Regions from separate parts of the Vibrio spartinae genome, predicted to be linked through region 3. Evidence: predicted binding sites of a transcription regulator. Region 3 holds the regulator's gene; each other region holds the start of a gene.
The links. Region 3 encodes MetJ, which represses methionine synthesis genes. Its sites were predicted from a motif close to TTAGACNTNTANANGTCTAA; they were not measured.

Region 1: metA (homoserine O-acetyltransferase MetA) is a predicted target of MetJ. The motif match lies at 5,340-5,359, and genes of this name have one in related genera.
Region 2: metH (methionine synthase) is a predicted target of MetJ. The motif match lies at 5,461-5,480, and genes of this name have one in related genera.

Annotation. Positions count from the first base shown of each region.
Region 1 covers NZ_AP024907.1:2,291,141-2,299,188, reverse strand. The annotation lists gene OCU60_RS10125 (VCBS domain-containing protein) at 1-43, shown strand, start outside; gene OCU60_RS10120 (DUF1415 domain-containing protein) at 114-650, opposite strand; gene OCU60_RS10115 (MFS transporter) at 735-1,940, opposite strand; gene OCU60_RS10110 (LysR family transcriptional regulator) at 2,037-2,909, shown strand; gene pilW (type IV pilus biogenesis/stability protein PilW) at 3,565-4,224, opposite strand; gene metA (homoserine O-acetyltransferase MetA) at 4,373-5,314, opposite strand; gene OCU60_RS10095 (hypothetical protein) at 5,586-5,816, opposite strand; gene OCU60_RS10090 (chemotaxis protein) at 6,327-7,307, shown strand; gene OCU60_RS10085 (DUF2726 domain-containing protein) at 7,425-8,048, shown strand, end outside.
Region 2 covers NZ_AP024907.1:3,483,658-3,491,705, forward strand. The annotation lists gene galU (UTP--glucose-1-phosphate uridylyltransferase GalU) at 1-71, opposite strand, end outside; gene OCU60_RS15640 (LuxR C-terminal-related transcriptional regulator) at 189-836, opposite strand; gene OCU60_RS15645 (single-stranded DNA-binding protein) at 1,109-1,648, shown strand; gene metH (methionine synthase) at 1,740-5,414, opposite strand; gene OCU60_RS15655 (cation:proton antiporter) at 5,605-6,918, shown strand; gene OCU60_RS15660 (phospholipase A) at 6,989-7,933, opposite strand.
Region 3 covers NZ_AP024907.1:315,256-323,303, forward strand. The annotation lists gene OCU60_RS01345 (bifunctional aspartate kinase/homoserine dehydrogenase II) at 1-2,201, opposite strand, end outside; gene OCU60_RS01350 (O-succinylhomoserine (thiol)-lyase) at 2,201-3,367, opposite strand; gene metJ (met regulon transcriptional regulator MetJ) at 3,581-3,898, shown strand; gene OCU60_RS01360 (glutathione S-transferase) at 4,061-4,711, shown strand; gene OCU60_RS01365 (malic enzyme-like NAD(P)-binding protein) at 4,799-6,076, opposite strand; gene rpmE (50S ribosomal protein L31) at 6,374-6,595, opposite strand; gene priA (primosomal protein N') at 6,846-8,048, shown strand, end outside.

The sequences.
Region 1 (8,048 bases), 2.0 Mb from region 3:
GATTATTAATGATCATGAGTTCTCGGTGAAGTATCACGGTTAATCACTTCGCTGTATTTTCGCGGAAACATGAAAGCCAGTGTGGGAGTTCCGCACTGGCTTTTTTATTTGTGTCACTGGTAATGATTAGTTATCAAATAGCTGAATAATCTATTCTTTTCTTCAGATGTAAGGTTTTTTATCCGCTCAATATTATGGTCAGGAATTAATTCGGGGTGAGGGTAGTACGTAAGGGCTTTCTCGATACTTTCTTCACGGATGAGATGATAAATCGGATAGGGGGATTTGTTGGTGAGGTTGTCATCATCTTCAGGATGATTGTCGGCAAAGCAGTAATCGGGATGAAAAGTAGCAACTTGATAAATCCCTTCCCACTGATGTTGTATGATCAGAGCGTCAATCCAGTCAATGAACTGATTGTAATCATCAAATGATGAAAGAAAATGGGGCACAACAACCAGCGTTGTTTCCAGCTGTTCAGGTGGAGTCGTGTTTAATTCGAGCAACTGCTGATAGATATCTTCCAGTAATTCGTCATCTTGCCGCGCCTGGCTGATATGGATTTTGATCTGCTTCTTTTTATACGGTTTGGCTGCAAAAGGACATAAATTCAGACCGATGACAACTTGAGTCAGCCATTGTTCGACCATTTGATGGATCCGTGTATACTCTGATTGAGAGTTCATAATATGAAGTCACTGCGTGAAAAATTTGCAGGCAGAATACCATGAAATTTAGATGGAGTTCGTATGTTGTTGTATCTGGAAAGTTTCAAACGCTTTCAGTCGCCAGCATAAGATAAACAGCAATAAATAGATAACTGTCCCTCCGGCAACGACCATATGCCAGCCGCCATGCTGCCAACAAGCAATCAGAAAGAACCCGCCAAGACTTCCTCCCAAGTAATAATGCACTAAATAAAGCGCGGTTGCTGTTGCCTTTGCCTGTTTGGCATGTTGACTCACCCAAGTGTAAGCCAATGTGTGACTAAAAAAGGCTCCTGAGCTGATACAGATTAAAGCAATAATGAGCATCGGTAGCGACTCAATCATGGCGAGCCACATACCGAATAGACTCAGGCATGTTCCGGCAATCAGGCCAGTAACAGTACCGTGGTGTTTGAGCCAGCGAGCAGTAAGACGTGAACTCAGTGTACCTCCCAGATAACAGACGAAGATCAGTGATGCCAGTCCGACAGGAATCGAATAGGGCGCAGCAACTAAACGAAATCCCATTACAGAGTACAAGTTCACAAACAAAGCAAAATTTGCACCACCAAACAACATCGCCATCCATAGCTTCGGTTGACGAAGATGCATTAATACGGAGCGTTGATGTTGTAAAAACTGTCCTTTACGAGGGATAAAATGTTGCTGAGGCGGGAGCCTGAAGTAAACATATAATGCGCCAGCGATGCTCAAGACACTGACCACCGCGACAGCGGTTTGCCAGCTGAACAGATCAGTGAGGTTTCCTCCGGCAATCCGTCCACAAATGCCACCCAACGAATTCGCTGCGATATAACTCCCGATCGCAGCTTGAAAGGCCTGAGGCGAAAATTCTTCAACCATATAAGCGACAGCAACAGAGGCAAAGGCAGCAATCGCGACACCGGTCAGTGCTCGTGCTGTGACAAGGGTCCACCATGTTGGATGAATCAAAAGGGCAAGACCAAGCAAAGGGAGTGTCAGTAAGCCAATCATCATGATTTTTCGGCGTCCGAACACTTCGGAACAGATTGCCCAAGGTACTAAAGTGACGGATAACGCTAATGTTGACGCCGCGAAGAGCCAGTTAACTTTCGTTTCAGACAACTGATAGAGCTCGGCCATATGGGGGAGAATGGGCTGAAAAAGATATAAATTACAAAAGACAATGAAAGCACCGAAAGCTAATCCAAAAGAAACCTGACGATATTGGGGGGTATGGCATTCGATCATTCATTTGTCCTGTCGTTTATCCTGTGACCAACGTAACATTAGTCCCCTAATTAATAAAATATATTAAAAATATCGTTGCTATATAATTTGTATATCATGGAAATTCGTCAACTGAAACATTTCACCGCGATTGTCCAATCCGGGAGTTTTACCGCAGCGGCTCGATCGCTGCATATTGCCCAGTCAGCTTTGAGTATTTCGATTAAGAAATTTGAGCAGCAATTGGGAACCCGTTTGCTCAAAAGAGATGAGCGTAAAGTGAGTATGACTGATGAAGGTCTGGTACTGTATGAATATGCGCAACGTATTTTACAACAGGTCGATGATGCTCACTTAGCAATGGATGAATTGAAAGGTCTGGTAAAAGGGGAGGTTCGTTTGGGAACGCCGAGTATGACCGGGTCTTATTTTTTCCCTGAAATTGTCATGGCTTTTAAGAGTCACTATCCGAATCTGAAAATGACGGTAGTTGAGGCGGGTGGTCAGTCCATCCGGAATATGTTGTTGACCGGAGAATTGGATATTGGTGTGATTTTAAACCGGGATATCCCTGAGGGACTGAGCGTTGATCCGTTACTGACATCACAGATGGTCGCAGTTGTCGGTCAACACCATGAATTGGCCGATACTGCCCATATCCGTCTGGATACTTTTTTACAACATGAGCTGGTTACCTTTCAACCGGGTTATTACCATCGAGAATTTATTGAGCAAGCCTGCTTGGCTCATAATTTTCATGCTCAGATTTCATTTGAAACCAATCTGTTACCGATGATTTTAAGGATTGTGAAACGTGAGTATGCCATCAGTGCATTACTTGAATTGGTGACGGAACAGGAACCGAGTGTTCGTGCGATTCCTTTTGATCCCCCGGTACCTGTGCATTTGGCATTAGCGTGGCGTAATGATGGCTATCTGTCTTATGCAAATCAGGCCTTTATTCAGTTTGTGAAGAACCATGTGTCTTAAGATACAGTCAGTATAAAGTTGAAATTGTTAGTCAGAGCAATGTGTATACGTTGAAAGCGTGCTAGGTTTAAAGCAGATCGTTTCATGCTGAACTAGCGATCAGGGAGGTTGAAATGGATGCTGATATGTACTTGCCGTGTCAACCTTATTGGTTATGTCGGTCTTTGATGTTGACATTCTACGTCGTGGTGGCATGTGTGGTTGTTTGGATGATTATCCTTGTCATTCGTGAATATATTCGCATTAAGAATCGTACCAAATATGTTCAAGAACGTCGCAAATTGCATTATAAAGAAAGGCATCGATTGAAATCTGAACGCGTGATCAAACGTTCAAGGCGACCGAGAAGGCGAAGATAATTCGTTGCTTATGCCTGAATACGATGTAGAGCCCGCTATCCTGAAAGGAGCCTGATGATGGATGTTCAGGTTTTTTATTATGCACCATGTAAGCCTGATTGGTTGTGCCGACCGGCTCTGATCGTGATTGGTATTATGCTTGTGATTGGGCTGATTTTATTCATTCGGCTTGTCATCCGAGAATATTTGCGGATTCACCGGACACAATATGTTTTAAAACGCAGACGCCTCCATTACAAACAACGACATAAGTTGAAACCATATCATCCCATGCGTTGGCCAAGAACGCCTCGTGATTAGCGATGGCGAGTTATTTCCTGATCCAGTTGATACTGCAATGCCAGTGATTGTTTCGTTGTTCCGAAGTCTTGAATAAACGTGGCAAGACGAGTTCTGGCAACAGCGAATTGCCGAGCTTTGATTGCCATCTGAACCAGATAAAACTGAGACTGGAATCGCTTTGGGTCATGTTTCAGTGCCTGTAAAAAATATTGATTTGCCTGCAAAGTGTTTCCGGATTTGAGTGAGCAGAGCGCGGCATTCTCATAGCTGGCTGCAATCTGAGGATAGTTTGCTCTTGAGTAAACTTGTGCGAAATAGTTTTGGGCCTGTTTGACATCCCCCTGTTTACATAGAAATGTCCCATAGTTGTTGTATACATCCGGATGGTTCGGATGTTCGTTCAGTGCCAGAACATATTGTTGTTTGGCTTTGTCTGTTTCCCCAACCGTTTCATAGTAATAGGCTTGCGCGAGTTGTAATCGAATATAATGGGGGGCGATTTTGCCAGCCTGTATCAGATTGAACAGCGCTTTTTGAGGTTCATGACGGTGAAGGTAGGCAATACTCAGGGTAATTCTTGCGTCTGCAATCCGGTCATGCTCAGAAGGGGAAGGTGCTGTATGGCTGCAACCTGAAACGATCAACCACCATCCTAGAATTAACCGACGTGTCATATAATACCCTCCGCTCAATCACGCTTTCGTTTATCTGATGGATGATAAAATGATTTAACAGCGATGAAATATGGCAGCGTATATCTTGCGACGCAGATAAAAAAGAGCGACCTGAATTCAGGCCGCGCTTGGATAAAATGATGTTGTTTTAATCATCTTTGGTAAATTTATCTTCACTGAAATGTTCCAGATCATAGGGCGTTTGTTGGTAAACACAATAGTTGAGCCAGTTTGAAAACAGCAGATGTCCGTGACTTCGCCAGCTGGCGATGGGCTGATTGTCGGGGTTATCATTCTGGTAATAGTTGACTGGGATGGTTGGCTCCAAGCCTTCGCCTAGATCCCGGACGTACTCACCGTGTAGTGTGAAGGCATCATATTCAGGATGACCAGTCACAAACACATGACGTTTATCCGGGCTGGTTGCCAGATACATCCCTGCATCTTCTGAAGTCGCAAGGATATCGAGACTGGTATTTTCGCGAATGTAATCAACGGGAAAATCTGCATATCTGGAATGTGGGGCAAGAAAAGAGTCATCAAATCCACGAATCAGGGGATGAAAATCTTTCTGTAGGGAATGCGTATAGACTCCGGAGAGCTTTTCCTTACGCGTCAGTTTTGGCAATCCATAGAGAATATTGAGTCCTGCCTGAACAGCCCAACAGACATATAAAGTTGAAGTCACATGATCTCTCGCCCATTGGATGATGGATTCGAGGTGCTGCCAGTAGACAACATCCTCGAAATCAACCAATCCCAGCGGTGCACCCGTCACAATTAATCCGTCGAAGTAACGGTCTTTCACCATCTCAAATTGCCGATAAAACATATCTAAATGTTCTTCGGGCGTATTACGGCTCGGACGGTTATCGATCCGTAAAAGTTCAACATCTACTTGCAAGGGGCTATTGGAAAGCAGGCGTAAAAATTGAGTTTCGGTCTCAATTTTTTTAGGCATCAGGTTTAGTATCAGCACTTTGAGGGGTCTGATTCCTTGAGTAGAAGCTCGAGATTCATGCATGACGAAAATTTTCTCATGCAGAAGCACATCAGTTGCAGGAAGTTGATCAGGAATCTTTATCGGCACAGTATCACTCTCACAATAAATCTATCTGGACGTCTATACATCTAAACTTAACCGAATCGATCATATATGTCGAGAAAAAATCAAGTACACATGTGAGCTGATATTTTATTATGATTGGTGTTTGTACAATGGCTGCCCATTTCATGCTGAACGATGGAAAAAGTACAATCGTAGAGACAGAGATGACGAAAATTACCACAGATAAGCGCTCACGCTGAATGATTAGCCTATCTGTGGTAACAAGAGATGAGATGACAGACAGTCGTCAGATTTATTTATGAAAACTTGGGCAGAAGAAATCTGCTCGCCACATGAGCTTACGTCTGCCTTTCATCGACAATAGAACGTCTTTGCCTTTCATTTGAGGATATGCAAGCAAAGGCGGCAAATCATCGATATCATTGGCTACGGCTTTATAAGCCCGGATACAAGTAAAAGTTGAATCTAAATTGTCTACCAGCATCTCATGGGATAAACAAATACCTAGCTCATCACGTCTCATTCTATGTTCCTTCTGTTTTTGTCCTTCCAGTCTTTTCCCGGTATACCACATACTTTTTGGATGATATTTATAATATATGCAGTAGCTCCAACACTTCGTATAAAAAGTATACAACCTATATGGCAACACCAAGGACATAAGCGCTCATTTCTTTGTGATCTTTGCCAAGATTTATAATGAAATTTTTAAAGTTGTTTTCGTGATAACAGCCTCTTAGATCCGCGGTGTGTTTCAGTCAAATTAGCTCATGATACTAACGCTGACTTAGATGATGAATTTATTGTTATTTTTACAAAATCCTGACAATATGAATGACGGAACATCGATGTGATCGGCGTTGCTCTGATGAAGAGAAACTTTTTGTTTGAGGTGAAACAATCAGATACTGGTCATATTCTTTCGTTTATTCATCAATAAAATAGCGATAGTCGGGTAGATAAGATCTACAATAACAATGCTAAAATTGCTGTTTTTACAGCCCGGGTCAATCCAGAATAGAAGTAGAGCGGTATGAGTCATCCAACGAGTACGATCTTGACAGAAAGCGGTACCAATGAACTTGAGATTATCGAGTTTCATATAGAAAAACGTCTACCGAATGGTGGCACTAAAACTTGTTACTATGGTATTAACGTGGCAAAAGTCCGGGAGGTCATTCAAGTTCCGGAAACCACCGATTATCCGAATGCTCAGCCACATATGGTTGGGGTGTTTTCTTCTCGGGATATATTAACCCCGTTGGTTGATCTGGCTGGCTGGCTTGGTATCCCGAAGTCACCGGATGTTGAGAGCAAGTTTGTTATCGTGACGGATTTTAACCGGATGACAAATGGGTTCTTAATCGACAGTGTCAGCCGAATTCATCGTATTTCCTGGAATGATGTTGAATCGCCAAGCCAGTTTCTTGAAGCCGGTGAACAGGATTGTGTTGTTGCTGTCGTACGCAAAGAAGGGCATCTGATTATGATTCTGGATTTTGAAAAAATCATTGCAGATATTAACCCTGAACTGAGTATGGAGAAATATGACGTCAAAACGGATAAAAGCGTCGACCTGAATCAGAAAATGGTAAACAAAAGAAATGCCAAAACCGTTATGGTTGTTGATGATTCTGCGTTTATTCGTAGTATGATTCAAGACACACTGAGTTCTGCCGGTTACAACGTCATTGCCTGCAAAGATGGCGGTGAAGCTTTTGAAAAACTCATGAATATTGAACAAGCTGCCGCGACAGAAGGTGTGCAGGTTCGAGAATTGATTGATGCGGTGGTGACGGACGTTGAAATGCCTCGTATGGATGGGATGCATTTGGTGAAACGGCTGAGAGATAATAACTCATATCGTGATACGCCTATTGTGATGTTCTCTTCGCTGATGAGCGATGATAACCGCCATAAAGCATTGACATTGGGAGCCAATGATACGATTACCAAACCGGAAATCGGTAGATTGGTGAGCATGATGGATCAATATATTTTTGAGACCGAGTAGCCAGACTTGAATCAGTATATTCATGCTGTCCAGTTTTGACGCTGCATTTCGGTTGATGGGGTATTTTGTTTTATCAGACAGCTTATTTAGGTGCATCACTGGGGGGATTGAATTACGATGCTGAACATTTTTATTATTGTTGCATTGTTAGTCTTGTTCTTTCTTTTTGCGCAGCGCTACATCATTAAAAAAGATGATACTAAAGAATTCAGTTATCGACGATTCGGACCGCTGCTTAACCCTGCTGAAAGTATATTTTATCGTGCATTAATTGAAGCGGTCGGGGAGCAGGGGGTTGTATTTGCCAAAGTGAATATGGCGCAGTTATTGGTCCCGACAGGTCTGAAAAAGAAAAAAGATATTTTTATTGCCAGCCACAAGATTTCAAAATATAGCTTTCAGTTTGTTGTCTGTGACCCCAGAACATTTGAAGCCCGTGCGGTCGTTGAACTCGACAATGGCAAATCGTTGAGTAAGGCTAAAATCGAGCGCGAAAAACTACTATTGAGTGTCTGTCGCTCTGCCAATATCCCTCTGATTGGAACAACCATCAAATATAGTTATCAGGTGAGTCGCCTGCGGCGACTTTTAGCCGCTCATATCGATTTGATTGAAGCTGATAAAGAAGTCCGATTCTGTAAAAAATGTGGTAGCCCGATGATCATTCGGGTGGCGACGCAAGGCGACCATAAAGGGAGACGATTCTTTACATGTAGCCGTCAACCTCACTGCAACTATACG
Region 2 (8,048 bases), 840 kb from region 3:
GGCATCGATTTAGTTGCGGGCAAAAAACGGGTTCCATAGCCAGCTGCTGGGAAGAGACATTTCTTAATCATATTTCGTTACCTTGTTGTATTCAGGTTTTCCATCAACTTTATTCACTGTATCACGACTTACTCAGCAGGGTGATTTAGGGATTGAAAAGATACGGTCAAATCATACTACTGACTCATTTATGAGACTAGATTTTGTTTTGCCCATGTTGTGGCTTGAGTGCGGTTTTTCACCGAGATTTTTTTAAAGATCTGATACAGATGTGACTTGACCGTGAATTCGCTGATAAACAGATTATCTGCAATTTGTGTATTTGATGCCCCCGTTTTCAGACAGCGCAGGATTTCCAACTCTCTGGAGGTCAGAGATATCGCTGCGCTGACGTTTTTATTATTAAATAGATGTCGATAGTAATGGAGCAGCTGACTACAAATATGTCGCGGTAAATAAATTTGCCCTTCTCTGATTTCGCGCAGCGCAGCGATAATCAGTTCAAGCGGATCACTGCGATAAAACAGCCCTTTCAAATTACCTAGCTGGAGAAGTTCTTCTGTTCTCAGGCGTTTCTCAACATTGACAACCACGGTTTCGAGACATAAATCCAGTGCGTTCTCCATATTCAAACGGGATAGCAATACTTCTTTCTGTTGATAATCAAACAGGAGTATTTTGTGCCGATCTGTCTGATGGGACAGCATGAATTGCCGCGGTTGAATTTTGGGAAGTATCTGTCCTAGTGCGACCTCGATTTCATGATAGAACATTGAAGGTTCTTGATTATCGGGGTAGAGGACATAAAGCACTCTGCTGTAATTTGATCTTTTCATCGGTCTGTCGGTGTGCTGATGGAATTTCACTCAACATGCCAGAACAGAAAAAACTCTTCTAATTCAATCAATTGTTTATCGTGTAACATCTTGTGACCTTGAAAATATGAAGTCTATCAGTTTTAAAAAAATCGAGTGGGATTGAAAAAGTAGTGTAATTTCCGAGACTTTTAGATGAATTGCGATCAGAATTCAGTAAGGTAGTTGAGACCTTTATCAAGCGTGGTATCCTATGCGCTTAATCGATACATCATGAGATGACGGAGCAAAGCATGGCAAGCCGTGGAGTAAACAAAGTTATATTAGTTGGGAACCTTGGAAGTGATCCTGAAGTTCGTTACATGCCAAGTGGCGGTGCAGTTGCGAATATCACGATTGCGACGTCGGAAACATGGCGCGATAAAACAACGGGTGAGCAAAGAGAAAAAACCGAATGGCACCGTGTCGCCCTGTTCGGAAAATTGGCAGAAGTCGCAGGAGAATACCTACGCAAAGGTTCTCAGGTATATATTGAAGGGCAGCTGCAAACGCGGAAATGGCAAGATCAAAGCGGTCAGGAACGTTATACGACAGAAGTTGTTGTTCAAGGATTTAACGGTGTAATGCAAATGCTAGGTGGTCGTCAGGGTTCTGGTGGCCAAGCTCAGTCTCAGCCCGGGATGCAGTCTCAACAGCAAAACAGTGGATGGGGACAGCCTCAGCAGCCTCAATCACAAGCGGCTCCAGCTCAACAGCAACCCCAGCAACAATCGACACCACAACCACAATACAATGAGCCACCAATGGATTTTGATGACGATATTCCATTCTAGGCTTTAATATCCTGACTCAATCGGGTAAATGATATAGCAATAAAGCCCCGCAGTGTGGGGCTTTATTGCAACTCAGTCATGCAAAAACGGGTTACGCTATATTCGGTGCAAGCCATTTCTCGGCGTCTTCCCGCCCCCAACCTTTTCGTTCAGCATAGCTCAGCAGTTGATCTTCCTGAATCCCCGCCACAGCAAAATAGCGGGAATCGGGATGAGAGAAATACCAGCCAGACACTGATGCCCCGGGCCACATCGCATAGCTGCTTGTTAAAGACATTCCGATCTTTTTTTCGACTTGAAGCATTTCCCAGATGGTAGCTTTTTCCGTATGTTCCGGACAAGCAGGGTAACCGGGAGCAGGCCGGATGCCCTGATATTTTTCCCGAATCAGTTCATTATTCGTCAAGCGTTCATCGGCTGCATATCCCCAGATCTCTTTGCGAACCTGTTCATGCAAGTATTCAGCAAAAGCTTCAGCCAACCGGTCGGCAACCGCCTGAACCATGATGGCATTGTAATCATCGCCTTGCGCTTTATATGCATCAGCAAGTTCTCGTTCACCTATCCCACCGGTGACAGCAAAAGCACCAATCCAGTCTTTTTTACCACAGCTTTTTGGAGCGATGTAGTCAGACAGGCAATAGTTATACCCTTTCGGCTTTTGTGTTTGCTGACGCAAGTGATGTAAACGATGGGCAACTTCTCGACGAGATTCATCATGATAAACCTCAATATCATCACCAACGCTTGCCGCAGGAAACAAAGCACAAATACCTCGAGCTTTCATTAGACCTTCACGCTCAACGCGATCCAGAAATTCATTGGCATCTTTCAACAGACGACGCGCTTCTTCACCCACTTCGTCATGATCCAAAATAGCCGGGTATTTGCCCATCAGTGACCATGTCATGAAAAATGGTGTCCAGTCGATATATCGACGTAATGTCCCAATATCAAAATCATCAAATACGTGTATGCCACTTTTCACAGGTACAGGCGGCGTATAATGGTTCCAATCAATCGCGACACGGTTCGCCTGCGCTTCTTCCAGCGTAACCGGGCGGGTTTTAGGCGTTTTACGGGCATGTTGATCCCGCGTCCGTTCATAGTCAATATTTAGCTTCTCAACAAATCCCGGCCGTAACTCATTCGAAAGCAGAGAGCTACAAACACCAACGGCCCGGGATGCATTGTTTACATAAACCACAGGCTGATGATAGTTTTGCTCAATCTTCACCGCAGTATGTGCCTTCGATGTCGTTGCACCGCCAATCAACAACGGGAGCTCAAATCCCTGCCGTTCCATCTCTTTGGCAACATGAACCATCTCATCTAATGACGGGGTAATTAATCCAGATAAACCGACAATATCAACCTGCTTTTCTTTTGCAACTTTAAGTATCTGTTCACAAGGAACCATCACCCCGAGATCAATGATCTCGTAGTTGTTACATTGCAATACAACACCGACGATATTTTTCCCAATATCGTGTACGTCCCCCTTCACGGTTGCCAGCAATATTTTTCCGTTTGTACTTCCGGCTTGTTTCTCCGCATTAATGTACGGTTCAAGAAAGGCAACCGCCTGTTTCATCACCCGAGCTGATTTAACCACCTGAGGGAGAAACATTTTCCCTTCACTAAACAAATCCCCGACAACATTCATCCCATCCATGAGAGGACCTTCGATCACTTCTAATGGTTTCGAGGCTTGTTGTCTCGCTTCTTCAGTGTCTTCTGTAATAAATTCAGTAATACCTTTCACTAATGCATGTTCAAGACGCTTCGAAACAGGCCATGTCCGCCATTCTAGTGCCGAGGCATCATCCGCTTTACCCACCGCATTTTCACGATACTCATCGGCAATTTCCAGCAAACGCTCGGTACCATCTTCTCTTCGGTTGAGAATGACATCTTCAACGGCATTCCTCAGTTTTTCAGGCACATTGTCATAGATCTCAAGCTGCCCGGCATTAACGATCCCCATATCCATACCATTCTTAAAACAGTGATAAAGGAATACGGCATGAATCGCTTCCCGCACATAGTTGTTGCCGCGAAATGAGAAAGACACATTCGACACCCCGCCCGAGACCATGGCATAAGGCAGGTTTCTTTTGATATCACCGACAGCATTGATAAAATCAACCGCATAGTTGTTATGGTCGTCAATTCCCGTTGCAACGGCAAAAATATTAGGATCAAAGATGATATCTTCCGGAGGAAAACCCACCTCATCAACGAGTATGCGATAGGCTTGGGTACAAATGTCTATTTTCCGCTCACGGGTATCTGCCTGACCGATTTCATCAAATGCCATGACAACGACGGCTGCACCATAGCGACGGATCAATTTAGCCTGATGGACAAATTTCTCTTTGCCTTCTTTCAAAGAAATTGAATTCACAATCCCTTTACCCTGAAGGCATTTCAATCCTGATTCGATGACCTCCCATTTGGATGAGTCAACCATCACCGGAACTTTAGAAATTTCAGGCTCAGAAGCACACAAATTTAAGAAACGAGTCATACAGGCTTCGGCATCGAGCATCCCTTCATCCATGTTGATATCGATAATCTGAGCACCATTCTCGACTTGTTGTCTGGCAACATCTAAAGCTTCATCGTACTGCTCTTCTTTAATCAGACGTTTAAATCTGGCCGAGCCCGTGACGTTTGTCCGCTCTCCAACATTGACAAAAAGCGTTTCCTTCTCAATCAACAGCGGCTCTAATCCGGATAATCGACATGCTACGGGAATGTCTGGTAAGGCGCGAGGTTCAACCCCTTCGACGGCTAAAGCGATATGACGGATATGCTCAGGGGTCGTCCCACAACATCCACCGACAAAATTCAGAAAACCGGCTCTGGCCCATTCGCCGATATGCTCCGCCATCTCTTCGGGAGACAGATCATATTCACCGAAAGCATTGGGTAATCCAGCGTTGGGGTGAGCAGAGACAAAAGACTCAGAAATTCGGGATAGTTCTTCAACGTAAGGACGTAATTCATCGGGACCAAGCGCACAATTCAATCCAAATGATAAGGGCTGGATATGGCGTAATGAGTGATAAAATGCCTCGGTTGTCTGGCCGGATAGGGTTCGGCCAGAAGCATCGGTAATGGTGCCGGAAATCATGACGGGCAAAGTCGTATTTAATTCTTCAAACACGCTATCAACAGCGAAGGCACAAGCTTTAGCATTCAACGTATCAAAGATCGTCTCCAGCATAATCAGATCAACACCGCCTTTAATCAAAGCGCGTGTCGATTCAGAATAAGCTTTTACTAAACGATCAAAAGTAACGTTACGAAAACCGGGGTCATTTACATCAGGAGAAATTGAACATGTCCGGTTAGTCGGCCCCAGTACACCAGCAACATAGCGCGGACGATCCGGTGTTTTCGCGGTCCATTGATCCGCAACCTCCCGAGCTAACTGAGCAGCGGCAAAGTTGATCTCTTCACTATATGACTGCATATCGTAATCAGCCATGGCAATAGCGGTTGCGTTGAATGTATTGGTTTCAAGAATATCAGCACCCGCTTCAAGATAACTCGAATGAATTTCTTTAATTAAATCAGGTTGAGTCAACACCAGAAGGTCATTATTACCTTTCACATCGCAGTGCCAATCAGTAAAACGTTCTCCGCGATAATCTTCTTCTTGTAAGTTGTATCCTTGGATCATGGTGCCCATGCCACCATCAATCAATAAAATACGTTGTTGAAGCTGCTTTGCTATCTGATGCTTTACACGACTCACTTTTCCGCCCTATCCCTTGCTTTTTGTTTATCCTACCACACAATCATTAGATATCTAGACGTCTATACTGTTATATGATAGAACACTTTAACCGAAAAGAGATCCCCTCATGACCCGAAAAAGTGATTGCTATTTATCCGACATCAAAGGAAAATTTCAACCTCCGTTTTCAAGATGTGAAGAGAAAAAAATGTCGGTCTACCATACACTATGCTTTCTTGCTGCTGCTGCAATGTTGATTGCTTTTTTAAACAGTAAAATAAGTAAGATGCAAACTACTATCGCAATTACTGCTGGTTCAATGATGCTGTCTTTACTGATCTTAATTGCTGGTCAAAATAATTGGTTCCATTTGACACAAATTGCGATAACGACCATGAGTAGTATCAACTTTGAAAACTTTCTTCTCAAAGGAATTTTAGGGTTTCTTCTTTTTGCCGGTGGTCTGGGCATCAAACTCCCTAACTTAAGGGATCAGAAGTGGGAGATCACTATACTTGCTCTTGGTGCCACACTTTTCTCGACTTTCTTCATCGGCTTCTCTTTATATGGCATCTGTCAATTGATCAGCATTCAATTTGATCTGGTGTACTGTCTACTATTCGGTGCGCTGATTTCTCCGACTGACCCGATAGCCGTTCTCGCCATTGTGAAAAAGCTGAATGCCCCCAAAAGAATATCAACTCAAATTGAAGGCGAGTCCTTATTTAATGATGGCTTCGGCTTAGTCATCTTCGTCACGATATTTACGATTGCTTTCGGTTCAGAGCCGCCAACGGTTATCAGTGTTTCCCAGTTGTTTATGCAAGAAGCACTTGGTGGTATCGCATATGGATTCGTTCTAGGAATGATATTCCATTATCTTATCAGTGCGACTGATGACCATTCGATGGAATTATTACTCACGATAGGGATTCCCACAGCTGGTTACGCATTTGCCGAAATCCTTCATGTCTCCGGCCCGCTGGCGATGGTTGTTTCTGGAATTATGATTGGTAACTGGACCCGATTTATTGGATTTTCCAAAGAAAGTGAAGAACATTTGGATCATTTCTGGGAACTCGTTGATGAATTCCTCAATGGTGTGCTTTTCCTTTTAATCGGGATGTCGATGCTACTTTTCAGATTCCACGAAGAAGATTGGATCATGATGGCGATTGCCGTCCCATTGGTACTACTAGCACGCTATTTAAGCGTTTACGTGTCATATATCGGATTCAAACGCTACCGCCAGTACAATCAATGGTCAGTGAAAATATTAACCTGGGGCGGGCTGCGCGGTGGATTAGCGTTAGCGATGGCACTCTCCATTCCATCGGGTGTCCTTATCATTCCAGAAAAACTTATTGATGTGAAAGAGATTATTCTGGTGATGACTTATGCTGTCGTTGTCTTCTCAATTCTGGTTCAGGGGTCAACCATTACATCAATGGTCGAGAAAGCCAAAAAGGCAGAACTCGACAAAGAAATAGAAGCAGCTCAAGCTAAAGAGAATCAGGCTTAATCGGTTCAAAAAAGATGGTTCACGAAAGTGAACCATCTTAAAAATAAAGTAGAGATTTCAATACAATTCATCACAATAGATCATTAAGTGCAATACCAATCCCGATCCGCTGAGTATGGACATTATAATCCACCAAACTTTCACCATAACCATTAAAGTACTGCATATAAAATCTCAGATTATTGGCTTCTTTTAATATTGGATAACTCCAACTCAAACGTAATGCACCCCGGTTATTTTTCTCCAAATTGTCCCGGAGTAGTAAAGTAAACCGATGTTGACCGACACCGTACAGAGAGACAAATTCAAAGTTCCCCATATAATGTCTGATATCTGGGTTATCATCTCCTGAGGTGTCCATCGGAGAAGTTTTATCTCGTTCAGGGATCCGCCACCACGTTTTCAAACTCAAGGCAAGCGGGCCGCCATCATCAAACATCATCTGACCATAAATTCGGTTCCAACTTCTTGATAATGTTCCAGATTGGCCATTAGACTGGTGGTTAATCCCGAATAACCATAGAGAGTTGGTCAAATTACCGATCTTCCAGTCATTATCAAACTGCATAAATAATTCAGGTTCATGAACGATCTCACGAAATGGTGATGAACTCCCCCGATTGTAAACTTGCCACCAAGATTGATTTGTATAGGCGAAATAAAGATCTCCCGTATCACCAATTAAGTGACTGGATATAGGCATCTTAAAACTAATCTGAAATTTAGCCTCATATTTATCCAGTGGTTTATGGTTAAAAGTATCAACATCAGAATAAGGATCACTGTTGGGGTGTGGGTTATATGTAATAGGGAGTATGTAGTTCTCCCTATGGGGAATAATGACAAACTCTTTATTCTCTACCGATTTTTCTTCAGCGACCCTTTGCTCGATTAAAGACTCATCACTCACTCTCTCTTGATCTTTATCTTCCGCGGCTTGAAGAAGATGACAATAACCACCAAGCCCCAAAAATATCAGAAATGAATATTTAAAATAGCAATATATTTTTGTCATTAATCAATATCTCTTCATTCAAATCAGCAAATAAACTAACATCATTTAACAATAAAACAATAGCGTTGGTATCCATTGCATTTTCAAAAACTGAAGACGCCTCGCACCTTGCTGC
Region 3 (8,048 bases):
CGAGCGACATAACGCAGCACTTTATCTTCTCTCTGTGCTTTTGCCAGACGTTCAGCAAGCTGAATGTCGAGTTGAGCGCTTTGGTCAAGAAAGTCATCCAGAGAGAGGCACTGTAATTCTTCCGGCACCAGTGATTCGACAGTGACCTGACCGGGTTCAATATCCAGACCGGACTCACGCGCCAGAATGACCAATTTTCTCATGACGTCGGAGCCATCTAAATCATTTCTCGGATCGGGTTCGGTTAAGCCTTGTTGCCAAGCCAGATCAACCAATTCACTAAATGGGACAGTCCCGTCGTATTGTTGGAAGAGCCAAGACAGTGTTCCTGAGAAAATCCCGGACAGAGCGACGATCTCATCTCCGCTTTCCCGCAGATCTCTCACCGTATGGTTAATCGGCAGACCAGCACCGACTGTCGCATTGTAAAACCAGTGACGGCTGATCTTTGTAAAAGAGTCTTTAACTTGATAGTAGTATTCACTACTTGAAGAGCCCGCGACCTTGTTGGCAGAAATAAGGTGCATTCCTTGTTCTGCGATCTGAATATATTGTCCGGCGAGTTCAGCACTGGCGGTCACATCCAGCACGATGACATCATCATAGCCGCGGATCTGTCCGAGTTTGAGTAGCCATCCTTGACCATCATTGGGAATGGATTCTTCAAGAAAATGTTGTGCGACCTTTGTCGGGTCAATGCCATGTTCATCAAACCAGTAGGTCTGACTATCGATGATCGCAACCAGTTCAAAACTCATCCCCCGGCGCTTTTCCAGCTCGGCTTTCTGTTCCGCAAAGAGCTTGAGCCAACTTGAGCCAATATTGCCTTTGCCGCAGAGTGCGAGTGCCACGCGTTTCTGAGCCTGAAAAAGGTAAGTATGTAGCTGATTGACCAAAGTATCCATGGATGTCTGACGAAGTATCGCGACCAGACTCAATTCTGATTCAGATTCACAGAGGAATTCAATCGGAGCCTGTTTGAGCTGCTGATAAAAACCGAAACAGTGGTTGGCATTTTTGGTCACCCCGGCACCGACGGCGGCGACCAGTGAATAGCCTTCTTTGAGGCGAATTTCCGCTTCAATAGCGGCATCTTGCAAATAGGATAAAGCACCAGAAGCAATTTCAGCCGTGTAAGCAAGCTGGATGCGATACTGGTCTTCTTGCTTATCATAAGCAAGCGGTATGAGCTGGGCTCGCTTGAGTTGCTCGATCACCTGTTTGTACAGACGCTGAAAATCGTGTCCGCGTGAGAAACTCAGTTCAATCAGTAAGACTTCATCCAAAGACGTGATGATTTTGGCACCCCGTCCTGAAGCAAGTACCCGTTCGATATGGGTTGATCCGGCTTCAGGGTCATAGCTACACCGGAGATGCAGATCAATCGCACTTTGCGCTACCGGCTGTAATGTCCGGCTGTGTAAGACGGGTGCAGCGAGGCGAGCCAGTTCGCTGGCTTCATCCAGACGAAGGAGCGGCAGCAGGCAGGCATCAGTGACGACTCTCGGGTCTGCACTGTAGACACCGGCGACATCACTCCAAATTGTTACCCGCTCGACTTCTGCCAGTGCACCAATAATGGTCGCTGAGTAATCGGAACCATTCCGCCCCAGCAGCACGGTTTCTCCGGCTTCGTCTTGAGCGATGAATCCAGTGATCACGATCCGTTGATGACCATGTTGAGCCAGAATTTCCTTCAATAGCGGATAAGACTGGGCACGGTCGATTTCCGGTTGGGTCTCTCGGTGAGCGCGTAAAAATGCTCTGGCGTCTTGTGCAATCGCCATTAATCCTTGCTGGTTGAGTAACGCTGCCATTAAACGGGATGACCACATCTCACCATGAGCTAATACGAATGCCTGTTGGGCGGCACTTAGTGGGGCACTGAGTTCAGCGAGGATCATGCACTCATCACTCACTCGGTTCGTCAGTGCTTGAGCGGCTTCTCCTTCGAGCAAGTCTGCAATTAACTGGTGTTGAAACTGTTGAATCTGACCCAAAATTGCTTGGGCCTGTTGCGGTTTGACGGTTAGATTCTCAATAAAAGCAATGAGTTGATTGGTTGTTTTGCCCGCTGCAGAAACCACAACTAGGTCGTGACTTTGCGAATACTCTTTGAGAATTTGAGCAACGCGGCGATAACATGCCGGATCAGCCAGACTACTTCCTCCGAATTTATGGAGGTGGCGTACGGTGGTCATCAACGATTCTCCTTTACCCAATTTAGGGATTGATCCAGATCGGCAATCAAGTCATCGACATCTTCTAAGCCGACCGAGAGCCGTAATAATTGTAGAGTAATACCGGCTTTGTGGAGTGCTTCCTCACCCATCGCACGATGGGTCATCGTTGCCGGGTGACAAATTAAACTTTCGACACCACCGAGTGACTCCGCTAATGAAAACAGATTGAGCCGGCTCACAAATTGTTGCAGCTCTTCATAGCTCCCCACAAATTCAAAGCTGAGCATCGAACCAAATCCGCTTTGCTGCTTTTGCGCAATGTCATGACCGGGATGAGTCGGTAAACTCGGATGATAAATGGTTCCGATCAGCGTCTGAGACTGCAAGTAAGCGAGAATTTTCAGTGAGCTTTCTTCATGGCAACGCATTCTTGCGCTCAAGGTGCGTAGCCCTCTGAGTGTCATATAACTATCGAATGGGGTACCGGAGGCTCCGATACAGTTGGCCCACCAAGAAAGCTGTTCAGCGTGCGCTTTGGTTTTGCTGATAATTACGCCGCCAATCACATCAGAGTGGCCATTGATATACTTTGTCGTCGAATGGATCACAAAGTCAGCGCCCAGCGATAAAGGTTGTTGGTAGACTGGGGTCAGGAAGGTATTATCAACAGCGACTAAAGCACCGACCTGCTTTGCCTGCTGACAGATTTTTTCGATATCAACGACCCGGACAAGCGGGTTGGATGGTGTTTCCAGCAAAATGAGTTTAGGTTTCTGGGCTAAGGCTTCAGTGAGCGCAGCATCGTCGCATTGATCAACGAATAACACCCGGAAGTCACCTTTATTGGCGCGGGTATTGAATAAACGGTATGTGCCGCCATAACAATCATTCGGTGCGACGATGAGATCATCGGGGCCGATAAAGGCAGAAACCCATAGATTAAGCGCTGATGTACCGCAGTTGGTGATTACGGCTCCCTGACCACCTTCCAGTTCGTAAAGTGCTTGTTCCAGCAGTCCACGGTTCGGATTACCGGAACGGGTATAATCGTACTGAGGGACTTCACCGAACGCCGGAAATCCATAATTCGTTGAGAGATAAATCGGTGGAACGACAGCATGGTACTGCGTGTCTGACTCAATACCCGTTCGAACGGCGATGGTTGCCTGTTTACGAGTGCTCATATGTGATTCCTTCCTACTTGATGACAGATGTCGTTCATGACTGAAAATCTCAATCGACACGGATTGGACATGATGGTTCACTTTACTGATTTTTTAATGGGACGTCAATACTTCTAGACGTCTATATGTCTTTGCTTGTAGCAGTAAATAAAGCTAAAATTAACACCTACTTTTTTTGATAATAATGACGAATTCCGGCAATGAGGGGAAGCAATGGCTGATTGGAATGGTGAATACATAAGTCCTTATGCTGAGCATGGTAAGAAAAACGAGCAGGTCAAGAAAATTACGGTTTCTATCCCATTGAAAGTTCTCAAAGTATTGACTGATGAACGGACAAGACGCCAGATCAATAATTTACGTCATGCCACAAATAGTGAGCTGTTATGTGAGGCATTTTTGCATGCGTATACGGGTCAGCCTTTGCCGACGGATGAAGATCTGCGTAAAGATCGCCCGGATGATATTCCAACTGAAGCAAAAGCAATCATGACTGAGATGGGCATTGAATTTGAATCTTATGATGATTAATTCGCAGGTGCCTGACTTCGCAGACAGATAAAGTATTTTTTGTCATGCTGGCTGATTTGAACGAATTGATTTAACCGCAAGCGAATATGAAATCAATTTCTTTTTAGAAAGGGAACAATGCACAAGAGGGGTTGTTTCCTTTGCAGATAAGGAACGTCTGATATGATCTATGTTCACTACCTTGAACAGTCTCGGGCATTACGTGTGGTCTGGTTGTTGGAAGCGCTCGAACTCGAATATGAGATTGTTCATTATAGTCGAGACCCAAAGACTTGGGGAGCACCGGAGTCTTTGAAGGCGGTTCATCCGTTAGGTAAATCTCCGATGATTGTTGATGGCGAACAAACCATTGCCGAGTCAGGTGCCATTATCGAGTATCTGATCGATACCTATGATCATCAACATCGTTTCCGGCCTGAATCAGGGCAGGCATTACTGGATTACCGCTACTGGTTACATGCCGCTGAAGGTTCTTTCATGATGTGGCTGGTGATGCGGCTGATCTTTATTAAGTCGAGAGAAAAACTCCCATTCTTGCTGCGTCCGCTGATTGGTTCTTTTCTCAACAAAATGGATCAGATAGTGATTGAGCCTCGTGTGTCTACTTTCTTGCGTTATATCGATGATACGCTTGCGCAACGTTCATGGTTTGCCGGAGAGAAACTCAGTGGTGCCGACTTTCAGATGCATTTGGTATTACAACTTGCCGATATGCGGGCGGATTTGTCTGTCTATCCTAATATTCAACGCTATAATCAACAGGTTGCCCAACTGGCAAGCTATCAGCAAGCATTGCAAAAAATACCTAGTTGAATCAAATGTTTAAATGCAAGTAATAAAAAGAGGATACACGATGTGTATCCTCTTTTTGTATCCGTGATGTTCTGCCAGTGTGTTGGATTAATCTTGCATGTAGCCTTCAGGCATTGAAATCCGAGCAACGCCTGAATCAACAGCGGCTTGCGCAACAGCTCTGGCGACTCGTGGCAACAGCCGTGGATCCATCGGTTTGGGAATAATGTACTCGGGACCGAATGAGAGGCTATCGATATCGGCCGCAGTCAGAACCTCTGCCGGTACATCTTCTTTGGCAAGCTGGCGAATGGCTTCAACCGCTGCAATTTTCATTTCATCGTTAATTTCGCTGGCTCGGATATCCAGCGCACCACGGAAGATGAACGGGAAGCAGAGAACATTGTTGACCTGATTTGAGTAGTCAGAACGCCCCGTTCCCATGATCAAATCCTTGCGGACTTGGTAAGCCAGTTCCGGTTTGATTTCTGGATCTGGGTTTGAGCAAGCGAACACGACCGGCTTTTCAGCCATCAGTGCTAATGCTTCCGGCGGCAGGAGGTTTGGACCTGAAACGCCAAGGAATAGATCGGCATCTTGAATGACGTCTTCCAAGGTTCTCTTATCCGTATTATTTGCAAATAATTGTTTGTGTTCATTGAGATCACTACGGCGGGTGTGAATCACACCTTTGCGGTCAAGCATATAGATCTTCTCACGCATTGCACCGCATTTGATCAACAGTTCCATACAGGCAATGGCTGCTGCACCAGCGCCCAGACAAACGATCGTACACTCCTTCAGGTCCTTTCCCTGTAGCTCAATTGCATTGAGCATGCCTGCAGCAGTGACGATTGCTGTACCGTGTTGATCATCATGAAATACGGGGACATCACAACGTTCGATGAGACGTCGTTCGATTTCAAAACAATCCGGTGCTTTGATATCTTCCAGATTTATACCACCAAAAGTATCAGCAATATTTGCGACAGTCTCGACGAACTCATCAATCGTCCGGTGCTTCACTTGAATGTCGAATGAGTCCAGACCGGCGAATCGTTTGAAAAGCAACGCTTTTCCTTCCATCACAGGTTTGGATGCCATCGGCCCCAGATTGCCTAATCCAAGGATGGCTGTCCCGTTAGAGATAACTGCGACGGTATTGCCTTTCGCCGTATACTTGTAAATATTATCGACATCCTGCGCAATCTCACGGACCGGCTCGGCAACACCGGGACTGTAGGCTAAAGCCAGATCCGCAGCGGTGTCGGCAGGTTTGGTGAGCGAGATTGCGATTTTTCCTGCGGTTGGAATGGCGTGATAATCCAAAGCTTTCTGGCGAAATGCTTTTTCGGGAGTTGAATCTTGATGGTTGTCTTCAGACATAGGATCGTGTCTCGTTTTTATAGGGAAAGAAACTGCATTCTAATGGATGTCTGGGGAGCTGCCTAGGCGATCATGACATTATGTGTTTAAACGTTGCATAAATATGTAGAGGTTGGAGGAGTTTATGCTGATATATTCTGTTTTATGCAAGAATTACGTTGATGTCATAGAGATGATGACACACCAATAGACAGTGAGCCTCGCTTGGGATGACTTGCGTCAGGGGAACCAGAGGTACTTTGGAAAATAAAAAGGACACCATTTGGTGTCCTTTTTGAAATTCTCAGCGAAGAGAGATTATTTTTTGCCGCTGCTCAGCGCACCGAAACGCTTGTTGAAGCGATCTACACGACCACCGGTATCAACGACACGTTGTTTACCAGTATAGAATGGGTGACATTTGTCACAAACATCCAAGTGCAGGGAATCTTTGTTCAATGTAGTTTTGAATTCGAAAGCGTTGCCGCAAGAACATGTTGCGCTTACAACTTTGTATTCTGGGTGGATACCAGTTTTCATGGGAGAACCTCAAAATCGGGCCATGTCGCTATCCGGATCGTTGCCGGACACCACATGTCAGTTAATTATATCGTCTTACATCGGTTGTGATACGGGCATCCGTATCATCAAGGCGCGCTATATTAAAGAATCCATGAGCGGTGATCAACTAGTTTTGCTGTTATTTTCACCATTGTTATTGCTGTCTCGAATTTCACGATAGCTTCGATTAGACTGTGGTCCATGATTTTTACATCTGATGTTCAGTGATATGCATCCATCCATTGCCCGAGTGGCATTACCTGTCCCTTTAGATAAACAGTTCGACTATCTGATACCGGCGCATTGTCAGCCTGTGATCGGTGGACGGGTTTCAGTGCCGTTTGGGCGACAGACTTTGATTGGCATTGTGGTTGCGCTCGGACATGACTCTGATGTGAGTCATGATGTGCTGAAACCGATTCGCGCAGTGCTGGATGAGCAGCCAGTTTGGTCAGCCAGTCTGTTTCGACTATTTACTTGGTGCAGCCAATATTATCAATATCCACTCGGTGATACCTTGTCAAATGTGTTACCCGCGGCATTGAGAAAAGGAAAAGCCGCTGATTTTGCGACCTTGCGAGAGTGGTGCCTGACATCAGCCGGACGGGACAAGTTGATGCAGGGGCTCGGCCGAGCAGTCCAGCAGGCGAAGGTGTTGCGTTTGCTGGAAAACGGCACACAAAGTCATCAAGCATTACTCGATGAAGAGATCAGTCGTCAGGTCTTGAACACGCTTCAGGACAAAGGGTGGATTGACGCGATTGACAGAAAACCAGACCGTCAAAAGTGGCCTGAATTACTGGAAGACGAAGATGAAAAACCGCAACTGAATATGGAACAGTCCGTTGCGATTGCGACGATCAACAGCCAGCACGAATTTGGTTGCTACTTATTGGAAGGTGTCACTGGCTCGGGGAAAACAGAAGTCTACCTGAACTTGATTGCACCGGTCTTGAAGCAAGGAAAACAAGCCCTGGTTCTCGTGCCTGAAATTGGTTTAACCCCACAGACTATCCAGCGTTTTCGTTCACGTTTTATGGTGCCGGTGGTCGTCATGCATTCCGGGCTCAATGAGACCGAAAGACTGAATGCATGGTTGTCTGCCCGGGATGGTCATGCCGGTGTGATCATCGGAACGCGTTCTGCGCTGTTTACACCGTTTGCCGATTTGGGAATCATTATTGTTGATGAAGAACATGATGCTTCATACAAACAGCAGGATAGCTTACGTTATCATGCTCGGGATGTGGCCGTTATGCGCGCCAGCCTTGAACAGATTCCCATTGTTTTGGGTTCAGCGACGCCTGCACTGGAGACCTTACAAAATGCACTCAGTGGCAAATACCATCATTTGACTTTGACACAACGGGCTGGGGATGCTGTTCCGGCGACCAATCGGGTTCTGGATGTCAAAGGGCTCTACCTTGAAGGC